Regions from separate parts of the Variovorax palleresanus genome, predicted to be linked through region 2. Evidence: riboswitches for the same ligand, from Rfam matches in the RefSeq annotation. Region 2 holds a riboswitch; the other holds the start of a gene.

Region 1 (4,404 bases), 2.8 Mb from region 2:
CGTTGCACAGCGGCATGCCGAAGCGCTGCGTGGTGCCGCAGACGATGTCGGCGTCCCATTCGCCGGGTGGCGCAAGCAGCGTCAGCGCCAGCAGGTCGGCGGCCACGCAGAAGGCCGCGTCGCACTGGTGCGCATGGCCCGCGAGCGGGCGCAGGTCGTGCACGTGGCCGGTGGTGGCGGGGTACTGCGCGAGCACGCCGAAGAACTCACCGCTCACCATCAGGTGTGGCAGCGTCTCGGACACGGTGCTGACCTTGACCTCGATGCCCAGCGGCGCGGCGCGCGTCTTGATGACCTCGATGGTCTGCGGATGGCAGTCGCCCGACACCAGGAACACATTGCTCTTGCTTTTCACGCTGCGCCTGGCGAGCGTCATGGCCTCGGCCGCGGCCGTGGCTTCGTCGAGCATCGAGGCGTTGGCGATGGCCATGCCCGTGAGGTCGCACACCATGGTCTGGAAATTGAGCAAGGCTTCCATGCGGCCCTGCGAAATCTCGGCCTGGTACGGCGTGTAGGCCGTGTACCAGGCGGGGTTCTCGAGCACGTTGCGCAAGATCACGCCCGGCGTGTGCGTGCCGTAGTAGCCCTGGCCGATGAAGCTCTTGAACACCTTGTTCTTTGCCGCGATGGCCTTCAGCTCGGCCAGCGCATCGGCTTCCGTGATGGGGGCCGGCAGGCGCATCGGCTTGGCGCGGCGGATGGCCGCGGGCACGATGCCGTCGATGAGTTCCGCCCGCGTTTCCGAACCGATCACCGGCAGCATGCGCGCCTCGTCCGCTGCATCGATGCCGATGTGGCGGGCGAGGAACTCTTCGGCGTTCTCCAGTTGTTGCAAAGAGGGAAGGGCGGGAATCGGCATGGCGGTGAAGGCTCGGAGATGAGGAAAGGCGGCTTGCGAACTCGGCGGATCAGGATTCGGCGGCAAACTTGTCGTAGCTGGCGGCGTCCAGCAGCGCGTCGAGCTGCGCGGGTTCGCTGAGCTTGACCTTGAAGAACCAGCCGGTGGCCAGCGGATCGGTGTTGGCGAGCGAGGGATCGGCGCGCAGGGCTTCGTTCACTTCGGTGATCTCGCCCGAGACGGGCATGAACACATCGGCCGCGGCCTTGACCGATTCGACGACACCGGCCACTTCACCCTGGGCAAAGGTCTTGCCGACTTCGGGCAGGTCGACGAACACCACGTCGCCCAGCGCATCCTGCGCATGCACGGTGATGCCGACAGTGGCTGCGCCGCCTTCGGCCGAGACCCATTCGTGGTCCTTGGTGTACTTGATGCTCATGAAAAACTCCTCGTGGAAAAAATGATCGGGGATGCCGAGCCTAGCCGCGGTAGTAGCGGGTGGGCACGAAAGGCAGGGTCGAGACTTCCATCGGAACCGGCTTGCCGCGCACGATGGCCTGCACGCGCGTACCGGGTTCCGAAAATGCGGTGGCCACGTAGCCCATGGCGATCGGGCGGTCGGCCGTGGGGCCGAGCAGGCCGCTCGTGACAAAGCCGATGTCGTGGCCTTCGAACGATTGCAGCACCGTACCGTCGCGCACCGGAATGCGCTCCAGTGCCACGAGGCCGACGCGCCGGCGCTTCAGCGTGTCGTGGTCGGTCCGGCCCGCGGCGCCGGCCATGGCGGCGGCGAGCTGGGCCAGGACCTTGGCCGCGCCCGGAAAGCCGCCTTCGCGCACGCCACCCGTGCGGCGTACCTTCTGGATGGCCCAGTTCAGCGAGGCCTCGACCGGCGTGGTGGTGGTGTCGATGTCGTTGCCGTAGAGGCAGAGCCCGGCTTCCAGGCGCAGCGAATTGCGCGCACCCAGGCCGACGGGCTTGACCTCGGGCTGGGCCAGCAGCAGGCGGGCGAGCGCGTCGGCATCCTTGCCGGCCACCGAAATCTCGAAGCCGTCTTCGCCGGTGTAGCCGCTGCGGGTGGCAAAGGCGGGAATGCCGCCGATCTGCACTGCGCCGCCGGTCATGAAGACGAAGCGCTCGACGCCGGGCGACAGCCGCGCCAGCACCGCGGCCGCCTGTGGTCCCTGCAGCGCGAGCAGCGCGTGGTCGGGCATGGGCTGCACATCGCAGCGCGCGCCGATCTTCTGCTGGATGTGGGCCAGGTCGGCCACCTTGCAGGCGCCATTGACGATCACGAAGATCGAGCCGTGCCCTTCGTTGAAGAACATCAGGTCGTCGAGGATGCCGCCTTCGTCGTTCAGCAGCAGGCCATAGCGCTGCTTGCCGGGCGCCAGGTCGATCACGTCGACCGGCATCAGGGTTTCGAAGGCGGCCGCGGCGTCCGGGCCCACCAGGCGCAGCTGGCCCATGTGCGAGATGTCGAACAACCCGGCGGCGTCGCGCGTGTGCTTGTGCTCGGCCATGAGGCCGGCGGGGTACTGCACCGGCATCGAATAGCCGGCAAACGGCACCATGCGTGCGCTCAGCTCCACGTGCAGGTCGTGGAGCGGCGTCTTGAGAAGTTGGGCGTCGGATGATGAAGCGGAAGCGGCCACGGGGCACTCCAAAGGGGCAGTCGAATTCCATGGCGCAAGCCATGGGCCACCCCTGCTGTCCGCTTTACCTGAGAGATTCGCCCCACGATCGAGGTTTGCTCCTTCGGTGGGCTGCCTGCCGCATCGCGTCGATGCAGGCGACAGCCTCTCTCCAGCAAGGAAACGCCGGCATCCGCCAGCGCTGTGTCAGTCCTTTTGCCTGAGCGTTCGGGAAACCCCTGCGCCTTCGGCGGCCTCGCATGGCGAAGCTCTCTCCTGACCATGGCGAGTGTAGTGGATCGCGGCGCCCCGGTCCGGCGGCCGGGGGGTGGACGGGCTCAGTGCACGGTCTCGGAGGAGAGCGGAAGTAACCTCTCGATACGCTCGCGCAGCGATTCAGCGCGTTCCGCCCCGGCGCTTTTCTCGACCTCCGAGAGCATCAGCGCGGCAATCGTCAGCATGGCGTCGCGGTCGCGGGCTTCGCGCAGCGCGTCGCGCATCTGCATCGCAAACCTGGGGTCGCGCCGCACGAACATGCGTTCGCAGATGTCGAACAGGAACATGCGCGTGGTGGCCAGGGAGCGCTTGCCGTCGAAATGGTCGGCGGCGGTCGCGGCCTGGGCCGGCTCGGCCGCGCTGTCCATGGCCGCCGCCGGGGCGGCTGGCGCGGGAGTGGGCGCGGGGGCGGCCTGTGGATAGTGCAGGTAGCCGCGGCTCATCAAGGCCTGCAATGCCTGCTCGGCTTCGCTGCGGTTGGCGAACAGGGGGCTGAAATCGGTCAGCGAACGCCGGCCGTCGGCCATCAGCAGCAATGCGCGTTCGCGCTGGCTGAGCGTGCGTTGGCCGCTTTGGAGTTCGTCGCGTGCCTTGTCGGTCTTGGTGGGAAACATGGCGCAACAGCTTTCGGGGATCGAAGGCTGCAGCATCGTTGCAAGAGGTGACATTTTCGTGAAAACGTTTGCCTTACAGGGGCATCGGTCTCATGACACGTCACTTTTTCCGGACCGGTTTTCGTTGTGGAAATCGATCCAGCCGGCTCCCCCCGCTACTTGAACCCGAGCGCCCGCGGCAGCCAGGTACTGAGCGTCGGCACGAAGGTCAGGATCATCAGCACGGCGCCGTGCGCCCACAGGAAGGGCACCAGCTCCTTCACCAGCGCCGACATAGGCACCTTCGACACGTTGCAGGTCACGAACAGCAGCCCGCCCACCGGCGGCGTGATCATGCCGAGCGTGAGGTTGAAGATCACGATCATCGCGAAGTGCACCGGGTCGACCCCGAGTTTCATTGCCACCGGCGCGAGAATCGGCGCCAGCACCATCACGCCGGGCAGCGGCTCGATGAAGATGCCGAACAGTAGCAGGAACACGTTGACGATGATCAGGAACATCCATGGCGAGAGGTTCATGCTCACGAGCCATTCCGCCATTTGCTGCGGCACGCCCTCGATGGTCAGAATCCAGGCGAACGAGGCCGAGAGCCCGATGATGATCAGCACCGAGGCCGACAGCAGGGCCGAACGCGCGAGGATGTCGGGCAGCATCTTCCATTCGAGCGTGCGGTAGACGAACTTGCCGCACACCAGCGCGTAGAACACCGCCACCACCGAGGCCTCGGTGGGCGTGAACCAGCCGGCGCGCATGCCGCCCAAAATGACCACCGGCAGCAGGATGGCGGGAATCGCCTTCCAGGTCGTGATGAGAATCTCGCGCAGCGGCGGCGTCTCGCCATCGCCCTTGTAGTTGCGCTTCTTCGAGACGTAGAAGTTCACGATGCACATCGCCACCGCGATCAGCAGGCCCGGCAGCAGGCCGGCCACGAACAGCTGGCCGACCGAAACGGTTTCGTCCTGCAGCGCGTAGATGATCATGATGATCGAGGGCGGAATGATCGGCCCGACGATCGCGGTCGAGGCCGTCAACGCTGCCG
Region 2 (4,404 bases):
ATAAAAGATGTTGTCGCCCAGCACCAGCGCGCTCGGCGAATTTCCTACGAATTTGTCGCCGATGATGAAGGCCTGTGCCAGGCCATCGGGGCTCGGTTGCACCGCGTACTGCAGGTTGATGCCCCACTGGCTGCCGTCGCCCAGCAGTTGCTGAAAACGCGGCGTGTCCTGCGGCGTGCTGATGATCAGGATGTCGCGCATTCCACCGAGCATCAGCGTGCTGAGCGGGTAGTAGATCATCGGCTTGTCGTACACCGGCAGTAGTTGCTTGCTGAGTGCGAGCGTGGCCGGGTGCAGCCGGGTTCCGGAGCCGCCGGCCAGGATGATGCCCTTGCGTTGCGTTGTCGTCTTCGTGGTCATTGTTGTATTTCTCTCCTTGCTTTCTTTGCTTTGCCGCGCTCGGCGTGTTGTTTAAAGGGTTTCGCGCAGCATGCGGGCCACGCCCTGCTGCCAAGGGGGCAGCATCAGGCCGAAGGTGGCCTGCAGCTTGCGCGTGTCGAGCCGCGAGTTGGCGGGGCGCGTGGCGGGGGTGGGAAAGGCGCTGGTGGGCACAGCATCGACTTCCGCGGGGCCGGCCTTGAGTTCGGCGCCGGCCTGCTGGGCCTGCTCGAGCACGAAGCGCGCATAGCCGCACCAGGTGGTCTCACCGCCGGCTACCGCGTGATAGAGCCCGGCCTTGGCCGGGTCTTGCAGGGTGGCGCGGATTGCGTGTGCCGTGACATCGGCCAGCAGTTCGGCGCCGGTGGGGGCGCCAAACTGATCGTCGATGACGGTCAGGCGATCCCGCTCCTTGGCGATCCGCAGCATGGTCTTGGCAAAATTGCCGCCGCGCGCCGCATACACCCAGCTGGTGCGAAGGATCAGGTGTCTGGCGCAGTGAGCGGCCACCAGCTGCTCGCCTTCGAGCTTGGTGCGCCCGTACACGCTGAGGGGGCCGGTGGCGTCGTCTTCTTTCCAGGGCTTGCTTCCGCTGCCGTCGAAGACGTAGTCGGTGGAGTAGTGCACCATGAGCGCGCCGATCTGCTGGGCCGCCTGGGCCACCACGCCGGGCGAGGTGGCGTTGAGCTTGCGCGCAAAGTCGGGCTCGCTCTCGGCCTTGTCGACCGCGGTGTGGGCCGCGGCGTTGACGATGACGTCGGGACGAACCTTGAGCACGGTCTCGGCCAGTTGCTCGGGGCGGCTGAAGTCGGCATGCAGGTCGGTGCTGTCGAAATCGAGCGCCACCAGTTCGCCCAGCGGTGCGAGGCTGCGCTGCAGCTCCCATCCAACCTGCCCACCCTTGCCCAGCAGCAGCAACTTCATGCCGCGGCCTTGGCCGCGGGCGCGGCGTCGTATTGCTTCTCGACCCATTCGCGGTAGGCGCCGCTTTGCACGTTGCGCACCCATTCGGCGTTGGCAAGGTACCACTCAACGGTCTTGCGAATGCCGCTGTCGAAGGTTTCGGCGGGCTTCCAGCCGAGTTCGCGTTCGAGCTTGCGCGCGTCGATGGCGTAGCGGCGGTCGTGGCCCGGCCGATCGGTGACGTAGCTGATCTGCTCCTTGTAAGGCTTGCCGTCGGCGCGCGGGCGCAGTTCGTCGAGCAAGGCGCACACGGTGTTGACGATCTCGATGTTGGGCTTCTCGTTCCAGCCGCCGACGTTGTAGGTCTCGCCGAGCTTGCCGCCCTCGAGCACGCGGCGGATGGCGCTGCAGTGGTCCTTCACGTAGAGCCAGTCGCGCACCTGCATGCCGTCGCCGTACACCGGCAGCGGCTTGCCGGCCAGGGCGTTGACGATCATCAGCGGGATGAGTTTCTCGGGAAAGTGGAACGGCCCGTAGTTGTTGGAGCAGTTGGTGGTGACCACTGGCAGGCCGTAGGTGTGGTGCCAGGCGCGCACGAGGTGGTCGCTGGCGGCCTTGCTGGCCGAGTAGGGGCTGTTGGGCTCGTACTTGTTCTCTTCGGTGAAGGCCGGGTCGGTCTTGGAAAGCGAGCCGTAGACCTCGTCGGTCGACACATGCAGGAAGCGGAACGCGGCCTTCTGGTCGGCCGGCAGCGCGCTCCAGTAACCCCGCACGGACTCGAGCAGGCGGAAGGTGCCAAGCACGTTGGTCTGCACGAAATCTTCGGGGCCGTGGATGGAACGATCTACGTGCGATTCCGCGGCAAAGTTCACGATAGCGCGCGGTTTGTGCTCAGCCAGCAAGCGGTCGACCAGGGCGCTGTCGCCGATGTCGCCCTGCACAAAGATATGCCGTGGATCGCTTTTGAGCGACGCGAGCGTTTCGAGGTTGCCGGCGTAGGTGAGTTTGTCGAGATTCACGACCGGCTCGTCGCTCTGCGAGATCCAGTCGAGTACGAAATTGGCGCCAATAAAGCCGGCGCCGCCGGTTACCAGAATCATGAGTCCCCCGAAGTTGTCGAACAATCGCCCTCAGGCGAATCTGTCCCGTGATTATCCCATTGGACCGAATTACCAAAATCGAGGGGTAGGCAGCTCGGCGCGTGCGCCTACAATAGCCCCACTGCAGGAGAGCAGGTAGCGCTTTTTGCTACCTCACCGAAGGCGCAAACTCCCATAAACGCTCAGGTCGGCCCCACGGATTCTTGAAGTTCTTCTTTCAAAGAGTTTCGGCATGGGGCCTGTACTGCACCAACTGATACGCCGTCTGGAGAGCCATCACCTTGCGTGATGCACCGAAGGAGCAAACCCGCTGCGGGCGCAGCGGGTGAATCTCTCAGGTACCAAGGACAGGGGGAGCGGCAACTTGGACGGCGGTCGTCCGGTTGCTTGCTATTGAATCAGTAGCACACCAAGCCCGCCGTTCAAGCGCCAACTTCCAAAAGGTACTTGAAATGCGCGTGATCGTTCTCGGCGCCGGCTTGCTCGGCGTGACCTCGGCTTACTACCTCCAGCAACTCGGCCACGAAGTGACCGTCATCGACCGGCAGGCCACGCCGGCCGCCGAAACCAGCTTTGCCAACGGCGGGCAGATCTCCGTGAGCCACGCGGAACCCTGGGCCAACCCGAGCGCACCGCTCAAGGTGCTGCAATGGCTGGGCAGGGAAGACGCCCCGCTGCTCTTTCGCATTCGCGCCGACATGCGCCAGTGGCTCTGGGGTTTGCAGTTTCTGCGCGAATGCACCCCGGCACGCACGCGGCACAACATCGAGCAGATCGTGCGCCTGGGCACCTACAGCCGCGAAATGTTGCAGCAGTTGCGTCGCGATACCGGTCTCAGCTACGACCAGCGCACGCAGGGCATCCTGCACTTCTATACGACGCAGAAGGAGTTCGACGGTGCCCTCGCGCCTGCCGAGCAGATGCGCGCATTGGGCTGCGAGCGGCTGGTGATCTCGGCCGACGAGGCGGTGAAGATCGAGCCAGCGCTGGCCCACATCCGCCCGAAGCTGGCCGGCGCGACGTATACCGCCGAGGATGAATCGGGCGACGCCAACCGCTTCGCGCGCGAACTGGTCGCGCTGGCGATGGCGGCCGGCGTGAAGTTCCTCATGAGCCACACCGTCACTGCGCTGCGCGAGACCGGCGGCAGCATCGACCACGTCGAAGCCACCGACAGCGAAGGCCGTTTCCAGCGCATCCGCGGCGATGCCTTCGTGCTGGCGATGGGCTCGCTCAGCCCGATCGTTGCCGCGCCGCTGGGCATCCGGCTGCCGATCTATCCGGCCAAGGGCTATTCGGTGACTTTGCCGGTCAAAGACGCCTCCAAGGCGCACCAGGTTTCGCTGACCGACGACGAATACAAGCTCGTGTTCTCGCGCTACACCTCGGCCAGCGGCGATCGCCTGCGCATCGCCGGCACGGCCGAGCTCAACGGCTACGACCGCGATCTGAACCGCGTGCGCTGCGAAGCCATCGTGCGGCGCGTCGAAGAACTCTTTCCGGGTGCCGGCGACACCACGCAGGCCCAATTCTGGACTGGCCTGCGCCCCGCGACGCCCAGCAACGTACCGATGATCGGCAAGACAAAGCTGCCCAACCTGTTCCTCAACACCGGCCACGGCACGCTCGGCTGGACGCATGCCTGCGGCTCGGGCAAGTCGATCGCGCGCATCGTGAGCGGGCTTGTGCCGGAGGTGGATTTCGCGTTCACAGGAATGCCTGCGCCCGCGGCGCGCGTGCTGCAGCCGGCTTGAACGAGCGCCAAGCGGCGGTTCCGGGGTTCAGTCCTTGCCGGTAAATACCGTCAGCACCCCCGTATACCCATACAGGTGGTGCCGGGCGATCTCGCCCGCCGCAAAGAAACCGACCAGCGGCACGTCGCCCAGTGCATGCCGCACGATCTGCAGTTCGGCGCCTGGCGCGCCGAAGTGCGGTCCGCCGCGTCCCGAGCAACTCACGTACACGGCCCCAGCAATGCGGCGCGCCGGATGCGGCGCTGCCTCGGCCTCGCCGGCCGCCACGG

The links. A riboswitch is a leader RNA that binds a small molecule or an ion and turns the genes downstream of it on or off. The one in region 2 is predicted to bind glycine.
Region 1: another riboswitch for glycine. It lies ahead of gcvT (glycine cleavage system aminomethyltransferase GcvT); the one in region 2 lies ahead of ACJ7Z0_RS19610 (D-amino acid dehydrogenase).

Annotation. Positions count from the first base shown of each region.
Region 1 covers NZ_JBJNVP010000002.1:604,485-608,888, reverse strand. The annotation lists gene gcvP (aminomethyl-transferring glycine dehydrogenase) at 1-859, opposite strand, end outside; gene gcvH (glycine cleavage system protein GcvH) at 909-1,280, opposite strand; gene gcvT (glycine cleavage system aminomethyltransferase GcvT) at 1,321-2,496, opposite strand; glycine riboswitch at 2,542-2,661, opposite strand; glycine riboswitch at 2,674-2,764, opposite strand; gene ACJ7Z0_RS06605 (hypothetical protein) at 2,814-3,365, opposite strand; gene ACJ7Z0_RS06600 (TRAP transporter large permease) at 3,521-4,404, opposite strand, start outside.
Region 2 covers NZ_JBJNVP010000002.1:3,355,146-3,359,549, reverse strand. The annotation lists gene rfbA (glucose-1-phosphate thymidylyltransferase RfbA) at 1-360, opposite strand, end outside; gene rfbD (dTDP-4-dehydrorhamnose reductase) at 412-1,302, opposite strand; gene rfbB (dTDP-glucose 4,6-dehydratase) at 1,299-2,381, opposite strand; glycine riboswitch at 2,637-2,742, shown strand; gene ACJ7Z0_RS19610 (D-amino acid dehydrogenase) at 2,834-4,135, shown strand; gene ACJ7Z0_RS19605 (FIST signal transduction protein) at 4,163-4,404, opposite strand, start outside.